2 regions of the Paenibacillus sp. Marseille-P2973 genome follow, and region 1 is predicted to be linked to the other one. Evidence: predicted binding sites of a transcription regulator. Region 1 holds the regulator's gene; the other holds the start of a gene.
The links. Region 1 encodes NrdR, which represses ribonucleotide reductase genes. Its sites were predicted from a motif close to AACACNATATATNGTGTT; they were not measured.
Positions count from the first base shown of each region.

Region 2: nrdD (anaerobic ribonucleoside-triphosphate reductase) is a predicted target of NrdR. The motif match lies at 4,730-4,747, and genes of this name have one in related genera.

Region 1 covers NZ_JAGQEH010000003.1:35,523-41,797, reverse strand. Annotated here, with positions in the region: gene pstB (phosphate ABC transporter ATP-binding protein PstB) at 1-119, opposite strand, end outside; gene pstA (phosphate ABC transporter permease PstA) at 130-1,017, opposite strand; gene pstC (phosphate ABC transporter permease subunit PstC) at 1,014-1,916, opposite strand; gene KB559_RS06965 (phosphate ABC transporter substrate-binding protein) at 1,994-2,932, opposite strand; gene KB559_RS06960 (hypothetical protein) at 3,096-3,290, opposite strand; gene nrdR (transcriptional regulator NrdR) at 3,350-3,820, opposite strand; gene KB559_RS06950 (alpha/beta-type small acid-soluble spore protein) at 3,954-4,178, shown strand; gene KB559_RS06945 (lytic transglycosylase domain-containing protein) at 4,235-4,798, opposite strand; gene coaE (dephospho-CoA kinase) at 4,795-5,391, opposite strand; gene mutM (DNA-formamidopyrimidine glycosylase) at 5,388-6,275, opposite strand, start outside.
Region 2 covers NZ_JAGQEH010000021.1:3,139-9,413, reverse strand. Annotated here, with positions in the region: gene KB559_RS23425 (heparinase II/III family protein) at 1-1,610, opposite strand, end outside; gene nrdG (anaerobic ribonucleoside-triphosphate reductase activating protein) at 1,902-2,405, opposite strand; gene nrdD (anaerobic ribonucleoside-triphosphate reductase) at 2,411-4,591, opposite strand; gene KB559_RS23410 (class I SAM-dependent methyltransferase) at 4,788-5,519, opposite strand; gene ant(6) (aminoglycoside 6-adenylyltransferase) at 5,541-6,275, opposite strand, start outside.

The DNA.
Region 1 (6,275 bases):
GACGGGCCGATCAAAGCCGTTACCTGTCTGGATGCAAAGTCGAGAGAGATTCCTTTGACCGCTTGCTTTTCCCCATAGAACACGCTCAAATCCTTGGTGGACAATTCTATATTTTGCATGGGAGTCCTCCTATTTCGTAGCCGTAAATTTCTTGTGCAACAGGCGACCGATCCATCGTGCCAACAGGTTGAACAGCAGCACCATAAGAATCAGCACTGCGGAAGCTCCTGCGGCAATCTCCGGCGCATCCGGCGCAAGTCCCTCGGAATTGATCTTCCAGATGTGGACGGCCAGCGTCTCCGCAGGACGGAACGGGTTCAGCGGCGACATCGGGCTGAGCGGATTCCAATCCGAAAAGTCCAGACGCGGACTGCTCATACCTGCCGTAAACAGCAGGGCTGCGGCTTCACCGAACACGCGGCCGGCGGCCAGAATCGTACCGGTCAGAATAATCGGCAGAGCGATAGGAAGCATAATGGATTTGATCGTTTTCCATTTGGACAAGCCCAGCGCCAGACTGGCTTCTTTTTGGGCCTGGGGAACGCTTTGCATGCCCTGCTCCGTAATCCGTACCATAAGCGGCAGGTTAAATACTGTCAACGCGAGCGCGCCTGAGAACAGCGAGAACCCAAAGCCGAACACATTGACAAAGACAAGCAAACCGAACAAACCAACCACGATCGACGGAAAAGAGGACAGCACCTCAACGATCAGACGTATAAAATCCGTTACTTTTCCCGGCTTGGCGTATTCGCTCATATAAATGCCCGCACCTAACCCGAGCGGAACCGTGATAAGCATCGTCAATACTAACAAGAACAAAGAGTTGAATAATTGCGGTCCGATCCCCCCGCCCTTCTTGATCGTTTCGGGAGGCGAGGTCAGGAAGTCAAAACTGATGTGTCCAATACCGCGCACGAGAATAAATCCGAGCAAACCGGCCATGATCAGAACGATGATGCCAGCAAAAAATATAATGACTGCGGTAGCGATTTTATCGGCGGTTTTTGCGCTCATCGATTTGCTCTCCTTTCAAGAAACCGGACAATGAAGACGAAGACGAAGGTCATTAACATAAGAATTAAAGCCAGTGTCCAGAGGACGTTATTTTGAACCGAGCCCATAACCGTATTCCCCATGCTGAGCGTAATCGCGCTTGTTAGCGTCGACGCAGACTCAAACAGGGATTTTGGAATATGCGGTGCATTCCCGATAACCATCTGTACGGCAAGAGCTTCCCCAAACGCTCTAGCCATCCCCAGCACCACCCCGGTCATTAAAGCCGGCAATGTAGTTGGAATGACCGTACGTGCAAGAGTTTGCCAGCGTGTAGCACCAAGCGCATAAGAGCCCTCTTTTAGCCCCGGTGGAAGCGCGGCTAGAGCATCCGTAGCAATGGATGTCATGGTCGGAAGAATCATAATCGACAATACGCTGGCCCCGGCAGCGATCCCTAGACCTTGTCCGGGAAAAATGTCCCTATAAAACGGTACGATAACGCTGAGTCCAACAAACCCGTAGACAACGGACGGAATACCCGCCAGCAGCTCAATCGCCGGCTGAAGATATTTTCTACCGATCTTCGGCATAATTTCCACCATGAACAAGGCGGCGCAAATGCTGAGCGGGGCGGCGATGATCGCCGCCAAAATCGACGTACTGAATGAACCTATAATAAACGGCAGCGCACCGAATAACGGCGGCTCCCCTTCCGGTTTCCACTTGGTACCTCCGAAAATTTCTCCTAACGAGATTCCATTTTTAATAAAGGAACTAAAACCTTTGGTAGCGACAAAATAGACTAAGGAAAAAATAGTCACCACCAATAGCACGATGCATAAGGAGGTAAATACTTTACCAGTCCACTCTTCAATAATATGCTGTTTTAGTTTGCGTTTTTCTCTGGACTGAGCCATGAGACCTCTCCTTTTTTACAGCACAGAAAGAGGCAGATGGTTCCGCCTCTTGTCCTGCTGTATGATGTTCTCCGGAATTATTTCGTGATGTTACCGTCCACGTCGCGTTTAACTTGCATTTTGCTGGCCGGAATGTAACCAAGCTCAACAACATCGCCGTTTTGCACTTCCTCGGATGTCATGTAATCCAGGAATGCTTTTACAACTTCATTCGGCTCGCCTTTCGTGTACATATGCTCATAAGCCCATACCGGATAAGTACCATTCGCCACATTTTCTTCCGTTGCGTCCACGCCTTCATATTTCAATGTTTTCACGGAATCGTCCAGGTAAGAAAGAGCAAGGTAGCCGATAGCCCCAGGTGTTTCGCCTACAAGCTTCTTAACCGTACCGGAGGAATCCTCTTGGATTGCGCCCGCAAGATCTTCGGTTTTCGTTCCAAGCGCATATTTTTCAAAAGTGGCCCGGGTACCGGAACTGGATGGTCTGTTGACGATTTGGATCGCTTGATCCGGACCGCCTGCATCTTTCCAGTTCGTAATTTTGCCTGTGAAGATTTGGACCAACTGATCTTTCGTCAGATTATCGATATTTACATCCGGGTTGACTACAGCTGCCATAGCTACGACTGCGACTTGGTGGTCAACCAATTCGCCGGCCGGTCCGGCTTCAAGCTTTTCTTCTGCGAATACGTCAGAGTTACCGATATCCGCTTGTCCGCCCGATACTTGAGTCAAGCCGGTACCGCTGCCGCCGCCTTGAACTTGAATCGATACTTTCGGATTTTTGTCCATAAAGCTTTTGGAAGCCTGATCCACCAATGGTTGTAAAGCGGAAGAACCAACGGCCAGGATAGAACCGGAAAGCTCGCTCGCCTTGTCATTTCCACCGTTTGCCGAACTGTTTGTCCCCGCATTATTTCCTGTAGCAGAATTGTTCGTTTTGTTTCCTTGACCGCACGCAGCCAAAGTAAATGTTAAAATCAGTGCCATAACCAGCATCAAGCTCTTTTTCATTGTGAAGGTTTCCCCCTTGATTTGTTTGTATAACCTGATTATAAAAAGCAAGTATCAATCCCGTGTTTTCGTTTTGTAAACGCAGTGTTAAAAATAAAAAAGACGATTGCATAGGACAATGCCCTAATACAACCGTCTGTAAACTTATAATGTATTCAATTCATCATGATACGCCCGTCTTCCGCCTACGAATCCTTTGACCGGCAATCACACCTAATAAAACTCCTGCCACTCCGAATATCGAAACAGAAGATACCACTTGATACGCCTGCCATCCCAACAGAAAGGCCAGTCCGCTGCCGAAGGTCGTTCCTGCCAAAAAGCCGATGGCCGGTCCGTTCAAAGCGTCTGTTTTCACTCGTTGCCGCTCCTTCCTTGGGAATCAGGACGATCAGATCAGACTTTCTGACACTCCTATCAGAGGTCCTCTCCCGTATTTTTGGACAAAAGTCCCTTTAATTCTTTCATAAACATATTGATATCCTTAAACTGACGGTAAACCGATGCAAAGCGGACATAGGCGACTTCATCGACCGGATACAATTGCTCCATCACCAGTTCGCCGATTTCCCGGCTCTCCACCTCGGCATTAGCCGAGTGGCGCATCGACCGTTCCACCTCGGAAACGATCGTTTCCAGTTGTTCAACTGAGACCGGTCTTTTCTCGCAAGCCCGGATGAGACCGCGCAGCATCTTCTCACGGCTAAATTCTTCCCGGCTGCCGTCTTTCTTAATCACGATCAGCGGCATTTCTTCGACCATTTCAAAAGTTGTAAAACGGCGGCTGCATTTTTCGCATTCACGGCGGCGGCGAATCGACCTGTTTTCATTGGCGGGTCTGGAGTCCAGTACCTTGGTCCCTAAATAATCGCAGTAGGGGCATTTCATATGTATGCCCTCCCTTCTAAATAAGCTATAATCTCATTTTATAATAATTCCAATAAATTACTTTAAAAACACGTAATGAACTTTGCCTTCCCCGAGCATAATACTTGTACCAACCGCAAGGAGGTGAACAATCATGGCCCAAAACAACAATAGTTCTTCGAATAACCTGGTGGTTAGACAAGCTACCGGAGCCCTGGAGCAAATGAAGTATGAAGTAGCTCAAGAGCTTGGGATTAACTTCCCGCAAGACGGATATGCTGGTAACCTGACATCTTACGAAAACGGTTCGATCGGTGGTTACATTACCAAACGTCTGGTAACTTTGGCCGAGCAACAACTGGCAGGTCAATTCCAATAAACACCGATCACCGGGAAGCTTAGACAGCGTTAGCTGTCTAAGCTTCCTTTTTTGCGTCAGAAATTCTCATAAATACTGGAGTACTGATTATAATAATGGGATACCCGTTGTACGTAATGACGGGTTTCAACGAACGGAATATCTTTGGCCGTTTCCAACCGGCCGTCCCAACGTCCGCTCTTGATCCAATTTTTTACGTTTGTCGGTCCTGCATTATAGGCGGCGATAACCTCAATCATATTACCGTCGAATTGCTCGGACAACCACCTCAAATACCAGGTTCCGATCTGAATATTCGCTGCGGTTTCCTCTTTTAAGCGGTCCAGCGGCACATCTTCCATTTTCGCCTTTTCAACAATCCACTCTGCCGTATCCGGCATAATCTGCATAATTCCAAGCGCACCTTTTCTTGATTCGGCCTCCGAGTTATATTTCGACTCGACCTTGATGATCGCAGCGACCATCAAAGGATCAAGACCGTTATTCCGGGCATGATACCGGATTTCGTCTTTGTAATGAATCGGATAAAACAATGATAACCAAGCGGAATTAAAAAATAAAATCAGTATAAAGCCAAGGAGCAGCAGAAGCAGGACCCGCTTTTTTCGCAGAAACCTCATGCCGGTCCCTTTTTCCGCCAGAAGTCGTCTATTTGAAGTTCCGTCTCTTTCCTGCCGAGACTGTTATCAATCAAAATATCCGCCCTCTCTCTTTTTAATTCAATGTCCATCTGTGCCCGAAGTCTCGCTTCAGCCTCTTCACGGGTCAATCCGTCTCTGGCCATTAACCGTTCAAGCTGCAATCCGCGCGGCACATAAACAACCATAATCTCGTCGTAGAGACTTTCCAAACCGGATTCGTATAAAAGCGGAATGTCCGCAACGACCAACCTGTTTGGATCGCTGGCTTCAAGCTCCGCCATCCGTCTCTTCATTTCGCTGCGAATGGCCGGATGCGTAATGTTCTCCAGCGCTTTTCGCTGCTGCGGATCGGAGAACACGATACTCCCTAGCCGCTTCCGGTCCAGTTGTCCTCCGGGAAGCAGGACGTCTTGTCCAAAATGCTTCGCCACTTGGGCAAGGACCGGGTGACCTGGCTCCATGATCTCCCTGGCGATGACATCGGCATCAATTAATGCGGCTCCCCGCTGGACGAGCATTTGCGAAACCGTGCTTTTCCCGGTGGCGATCCCGCCGGTCAACCCGATATTCATGATTTCACTCCATTTCCGGTACTGCGGCCGGATGACGCATGGACGTTGTCGAACCGCTTTTTGACCGCATTCCCTCCTCCATGGCCGGCTTTGAGCGAACTTCCAGTGCGATCCGACGGCTGGCAGTTTGGACAATAATGCGTCCCTCTTCCGCCCACTACCGTCTTCTCGACGGGTTGTCCGCAATTGAGACATGGCTCTCCCTGCCGTCCGTAAATCCGCAGTGAATGCTGAAACATTCCCATCTCACCTTGGCCATTGACATAGGACTTGATCGAGGATCCTCCTGCATTGACCGCTTCATTCAAAGTAGCAAGTATCGCTTCGTACAGAGACTCCAGAGCTGTATCGCTTAAGGTGTTCGCAGGCTGCTCCGGATGAATCCCCGCGCGAAAGAGCGCTTCGTCTACATAAATATTCCCTAGTCCCACTACATATTCCTGGTTCAGGAGGACAGGCTTGATCTTCGATGTCCGTTTGGCAATCGCACCCCGGAAAGCCTCCTTGGTAAATCCCTCGTCCAACGGCTCCAATCCCAGTTTGGCCAACGGCTTATGGTTAAATTCCTCACCCGGAAGAAATAGATGCATCGTGCCAAACTGACGGACATCTTTATATCTGAGCTCGGTCCCGTCCGTAAAATGAAAAATGACATGCGTATGCTTCTCAACGGGTTCCTCGCTGCGGTACAGCCCGTACCGGCCCTCCATCCGCAGATGGGAGACCAGTACAAGTCCATCCATTATAATTCTTAAAAATTTGCCTCTGCGGCCGACATCAAGAATCCGATGTCCCGCCAGTTCCATTTCAAAACGCCGAATATCGTCAGGCCGCTGAATGATCCGCGGCAGCGATACCGTTACGGATTGTATCGTTTTGCCGAC
Region 2 (6,275 bases), on a different contig from region 1:
GATTCCGCAGGCTTGATCAGCGAAATGAAGCGTTCCGTCAAGCGCTGCGGGGCACTGGCAAACCGATAAACATCCTGCATTTCCAATTCAGGCAACGCCGTCTTGCGCCAAACCCAAGATCTCGTGAACGACTCCAGTCCTTCGCAGATATAAGCTGCGGATAGCTCCACCGCCAGCCTGCTCTCGGAGTCGCTGATCAACTGCTCCAGAATCGTCGCGGCTTGGCCGCGGCCTTCGGACTGGAGCACGCCGTCGATGATCGGGACGGAATGTCCCTGAGAACCGTTGCAGTCATAAACATACCTGGCTTCCCGAAAATAGTCCTTCGTATATTCACCGCATCCGAGATCGGACAGAAAAAAGTCGCCCCCGCCGGCCAAAATAAACTGGCCCAGATCGTTATGGTTGTGCGGCTCGTCATTGTGCCCGCCTTTGGCGGCGAAGCCGAAAGTGCCCGCTTCCGTCTCCGCACGGGAGAGCAGCCAGCCGGCATCTTCAAGCCAGAAATCGCCGGGGTCCCAGTCGGCGCAATCTTCCGCAAGGCCGCGCCAAAGCAGATTGCGGAGTGCCGGGGCCCAGCGGCTGCAATGATCCTCACGGAAATCGGCGCACAGCGATACCGGCGGAGATTGGACCTCCTCATACTTGGCTGCAAGATACCTCGACAATCCAAGCTGGACACTCGCATGCGGCAACGCATCCGAAAAATTGACGACCGCGTTGCCGCCAAGGAAGCACTTTTGTTGGAAACCCGCGATTCGGCGGACTTTCTCCTCGCTGAACCAGTCCAGCTTGCCCCCGCTGCGCTTCGACAGCAAATCGGAGTAATATACGAAATAACCAAATCCGTAATTCCAGTAGCTTAAGCCTTCCAGACAGGCGCCGTCATCGCCGAAGCCCCGTAAATAAAAGCCCATACTGCGCTGCATCTTCTCCAGAATCCGGGCCAGCCGTTCATTGTCACGTTCTTCATGAAGCAATAAAAGCGCAGCTGAGCCGATCGAACCGGCGCATACCGCCGACCAATTATGCTCCGCCTCTTCCCAGCTATAGGGGCCGTTCTCCAGAAAAGGCTGGAACAGCCGCTCATCCACCATCTCTCCGATCACCGCGCGGAGCATCGGCGGCAGCCGTTCGCCGAGCAGCAGGCGAAGCTCCGCCAGCGTAAAGCCGGTCTCCGCCGCAAATAAATCGATGGCCTTCCGGGGCGACTCATCGTTGCTGAGATGAGCCGGTAAGCACCAGGTCACTTCGCCGCAAATCGACCAGACCGCATCCAGCAAGGCTGCCTCGTAACGTTCACACTCCGGCTCCAGCAGCGAGAGAATCGCAAATGTCCCCAGCCGCCTTCTTTTTTCGAAATATACCGACTCGTATTCAAGTCTTGAGCCCTGCTTGTAAAACAGCGAAAACAACGAATAGGTCAATTCCTCGGCCGGAGCGGCAAGCAGTCGCCTCCCCTCCGACGTGATCTCGGCAACATCCGCCGCGTAATCCCCGCTGCTTCGTACCATGTTCCAGAACGTCGCTCCGTCCCCTCCCGGATAATACAATTCCGGACCGGCAGGCGTCATGTTCCTTACAAGCTCCGCAAGCCTGGTGATGTCCATCGCGCTGCTCCCTTTTCTTGTACTTTGACTCTTTAATTTATCTCCCCTCTATCATAACGAAACCACCCAAATGTTCATAGTGAACATTTAGATATGATACTGAACTTTTCGCACCCAAAATACAGTTTATATCAGTTTAAATAGTTCGATATCCCGCATTTCAGAAAAATCCCGAGCCGTGGATCCGACCAGCACGGGAATGATCGAAATGACGCTAGCCGCGACGACGGAATCCTAAAACCTAACAGCCCCCGCCTTGAACTTCAAGACGAGGGCTGTGTATATTTCTTATTATAGGGGCATTAGTACAGCCTGCTTTGTTCGTAAGCTTTCTTTCACATCGATCACGCGTTGATTGTTGGAGCCCCTCCACTTTAACTTCAGATTGCGCTGTTCCAGGATGAACTTCCCGTCGATAAGCACGTCGCAACAAGATAGCAGCTTCCGTTTGTTATCGTCCGCGATAATCTCTTCGAACGTATAACCGGACCAGACCCAGATATCCTTACCTTTGCATTCGTTGCGAACCCTTGAAGCTAGCCGCAGCAGTCCATCGACATTCTGAAACGGTTCTCCGCCCAATATGGACAAGCCGGTAATCTGAACATCCGGCATATTCAAATCGCCAATGATCTGTTCTTCCAGTTCTTCCGTATAAGGCTTCCCGTAATTAAAGTTCCATGTAGCCGCATTAAAACAGCCCTTGCAGTGATGCGTACAGCCTGATGTAAATATCGAATGCCGGAGTCCTCTTCCATTGATGACGTCAAATCTTTTATAATCCGCGATATTCATTAGGCTCACATATGCTTCACGCGGGAGAGAACTTCTTTTTGCTTGCCCGCATTAAACGGCCGTTGGCTCGGCTCCGACAAATACCCGCAGCAGCGCCGGATGACGGAAGAGGTTTTCGGATTGGCATTGCCGCAGTTCGGACATTCAAAGCCAGTATTTGTCGCTTCAAACTCACCTTCAAACCCGCACTCCAGGCATCGATCGGTCGGCGTATTCGTTCCAAAATAGGGCACCCGTTCATAAGCGTAATCCCATACCGCTTCCAGCGCCTCCGGATTGTTGACCATCGAATCGAATTCGCAGTACGTAATAAATCCGCCGCTTGCGTATTGAGGGTAATCCTTCTCGAATTGTATCTTTTCAAATGGAGTCACTTTCTTGTTCACGTCGAGATGGAAGGAGTTCGTATAATAACCTTTATCCGTCACTCCTTCAACACGGCCGAACTTCTCCTCATCCAGTCTGCAGAAGCGGTAGCATAGGGATTCGGCCGGTGTGGAATACAAGCTGAAGCCGTAACCGGTCTCCTCTTTCCATTGCTCGGCTTTTTGGCTTAAGTACTGCACGATCTGCAACCCTTTATTTCGCAATTCCTGATCGTCAAAAAGACAGGTTCCGTACAAAGCCATCATCGTTTCATGGATGCCGATATAGCCTAACGAGATGCTGGCTCTTCCGTTCTTAAGCAGATGATCGATGGTATCCTCCGGTTGAAGGCGGCTGCCCGCGGCGCCCTCCATATACAAGATCGGGGCCACCTTCGCTTTGACGCCTTTTAAGCGCTCAATACGATACATGAGTCCTTCCTTGCACACTTCAAGAAGCTCATCCAGAAGGCGGTAAAAAGCGGCTTCCGAGCCGTTCGCTTTGACAGCGATCCGCGGCAAATTGGCGGTGACTACCCCCATGTTAAACCGGCCGTCATGGAGTTCCTCTCCGTTCTCCTCATATCTGCCCAAAAAAGAGCGGCAGCCCATCGGAAATTTGAAGGAGCCGGTAATTTCTTTGACCTTCGGTACGGAAATGATGTCGGGATACATTCGTAATGTACTGCATTTTAAAGCCAGTTGCTTGATGTCGTAGTTTGGATCCCCCGGCTTTAAGTTGACGCCCTCTTCCAGGCCAAAGATCAGCTTAGGGAAAATGGCGGTTTTCCCGTCTCTCCCAAGCCCGCGGATCCGGTTTTGCAAAATAGCGATCTGGATTTGCCGCTCCGCCCAAGACAATCCACGTCCGAAGCCGAATGTGCTGAAGGGGGTTTGTCCGTTGGCGCTCACCAGCGTATTGATTTCATATTCAAGAGATTGAAACGCATCATAGGTTTCTTTCTCGGTCAAACTTTTAGCATACTCAAAACAACGCGGGTACTTCTTATGTAATTTTTTATTTTCCCAGGAAATATCTATATCTTCGATTTCGTCTTTTTCCAGCATATACAGCCATTCCAGGCCTTTGCGATAGTGCTTTTTAAAAGATTCAAACACATAGGGGGCCAAAATTCTGTCTATTTCATTAATCGTATTGCCGCCATAGATGTGACTCGCCACTTGTGCGATAATCTGTGCCGTAATCGCTGTAGCGGTTGTAATAGACTTTGGTGTTTCGATCTGAGCATTGCCGAGCTTGAAGCCGTTCTCCAGCATTCCCTTCAGGTCAATTAGCATGCAGTTATAAATCGGGAAATAAGGGCTGTAATCCTGATCATGAAAATGAAGGTCCCCGCTGTTGTGGGCTTCGACAACCCGTTTGGGGATCATGTAGGTTTGGGCGAAATCCTTCGCCATGATGCCTGCCAGCAAATCTCGCTGCGTCGGAATGGTCGCCCCATCCTTATTGGAGTTCTCTTTCAGTACCTCTTCATTCGTGAGCTCCAGGAGCCCAAGTACCTTCTTATCCAGACTGCTGCGTTCACGCCGCTTCAATGTTCTAATTTCGCGATAGCCAATGTAGGCCTCGGCAGCGTCTTTCCTTCTGCTATTCATCAGCGCGGATTGAACTTCATCCTGAATATGCTCGATATCCACTTTCTCCAGCTTGGAGATTTTCCGCGTCACCTTGTCGGCTATCTTTTGTGCCAATTCGGAGTCGCCCTTTTTCTTCGTACTATTCATGGCCGCGCAAATCGCATCGATGATTTTCTGTTGATTGAATGCTACCTCTGAGCCGTCTCGCTTAATAACTATCATTTAATTCATCCTTCGTTAGTGATTTTAAATTAGGTATTCGACTAAGGGCGAGTTTGGGTGTGTTACCCCGCTTGTCCAGAAAGTATACCCCATTAAAAATCAACTTACAGTGATTATAGACACTGCCGAAGGCAAAATACTACTATATATAGTATTGAAAACTTCATTGTGTATGACTATGGTATTGGGTCCTTCCTTATTTATCTGCGGCAATCAACAAAAAGATGGGTCTTCGGCTTGCATCCTTCCATTCCGGATCCTGCTCGATCTGGTAATCTTCCGGCTTAAGTTCGGACATCTCCCGAATTCGAAATCCCGATGTAATGAGCGCATTCACCTGCGTCGCAATGCTTCGGTGATACTTGACGACATCATGATCAAGAAATCTTGCATTTCGCGGCCCTTCTTCATGATAACGATCGACCGGCCAATGCAATTTCTCTCCCCTCTCGCTGTAAACCCAGTCTTGTTCCGGAAGCGCGGTATACACCGGGTGCTCCACCGAATACACAAAGGTACCGCCGGATGCGAGACAGTGATAAACCTTGCGGCAAATGCTCTCAAAATCTCCAACATAATGGAGTGCGAGGGAACTGATCACCAGGTCAAACTCCCCCTCGGCATAATCGATATCTTCAATGGCGCTCCGCTGATATTTGATCTTCTCATCGCGGGTCATGCTTCTGGCACGCTCCAGCATTTTCTCAGAGAGATCCACGCCTACAACGTAACTGGCATCATGCTCCCGTACATATCTGCTGTGCCATCCATAACCGCAACCGAGATCAAGCACCTTTTTGTCCTTGAGTTCCGGAAGCATCGCCCGAAAAACGGACCACTCCCCGGCAGCATCCAACCCTCCTGTTGAACGGGGCATTTGGCTGTATTTCGTGAAGAAGCCTGGATCGTCATAGCTATTTTGTTTCATGGCAATCAACCTCCTTGTAGTTTACCTCAATGATGCGTAAATACTTTCAGTATACTTAGTGATAACCTCATCATAGTCGGGATAGTTATATTCAAGTCTTTCTGATACAGCTTTCGAGTATGTTCTAAATAAGTCATAACAAGTTAATAACGACTGCCACATTTCCGGATACCCATTCTCCGAATAGGTGGATAGGAGCTTTTCCCAATGTTCATTGGAAAGATAACGATTAATAAACTTATAGTTCTTCCCCACACTAAAATTGTACCCTTGCTCCGACCCGATGTTCCAGGCCATCATCCTCAGCAAATTAGGTCTAGCAATCTCATTGAGATGATCAATCGCAAACAGGATCTCTTTTCTCGCTAATCCTTTTACTACATAGGTCGAACCCATCCAGAACTCATTACAACAATCGTCAAATTCTCTTGCAGTAGGCTTTTTAATCCAATATTTATGATCGTTGGCGAAAACTTCATTCTTGAGCAGCAGGTCCTTGTCGAGCAACACTTCAACTAAACCATCGCTATTGGCAAAATAATCTTCCAACTCGTTAATGGGAATTAATGTCAGGTCTACTTTGTTTCCATCCTCAAAAATCATTAAATAGGAAAACCAATTCCCCAATTCTGGCGGAAACAGCTTCATATCTTCAGGCTTTTGCATCATGAGCATCTTACCGAAAACTCGAAGCCACTCATCATTTCCTTTGAAAGAATCAATATCTGTAACGAAATAAGAGAGGTCATAGTCTTG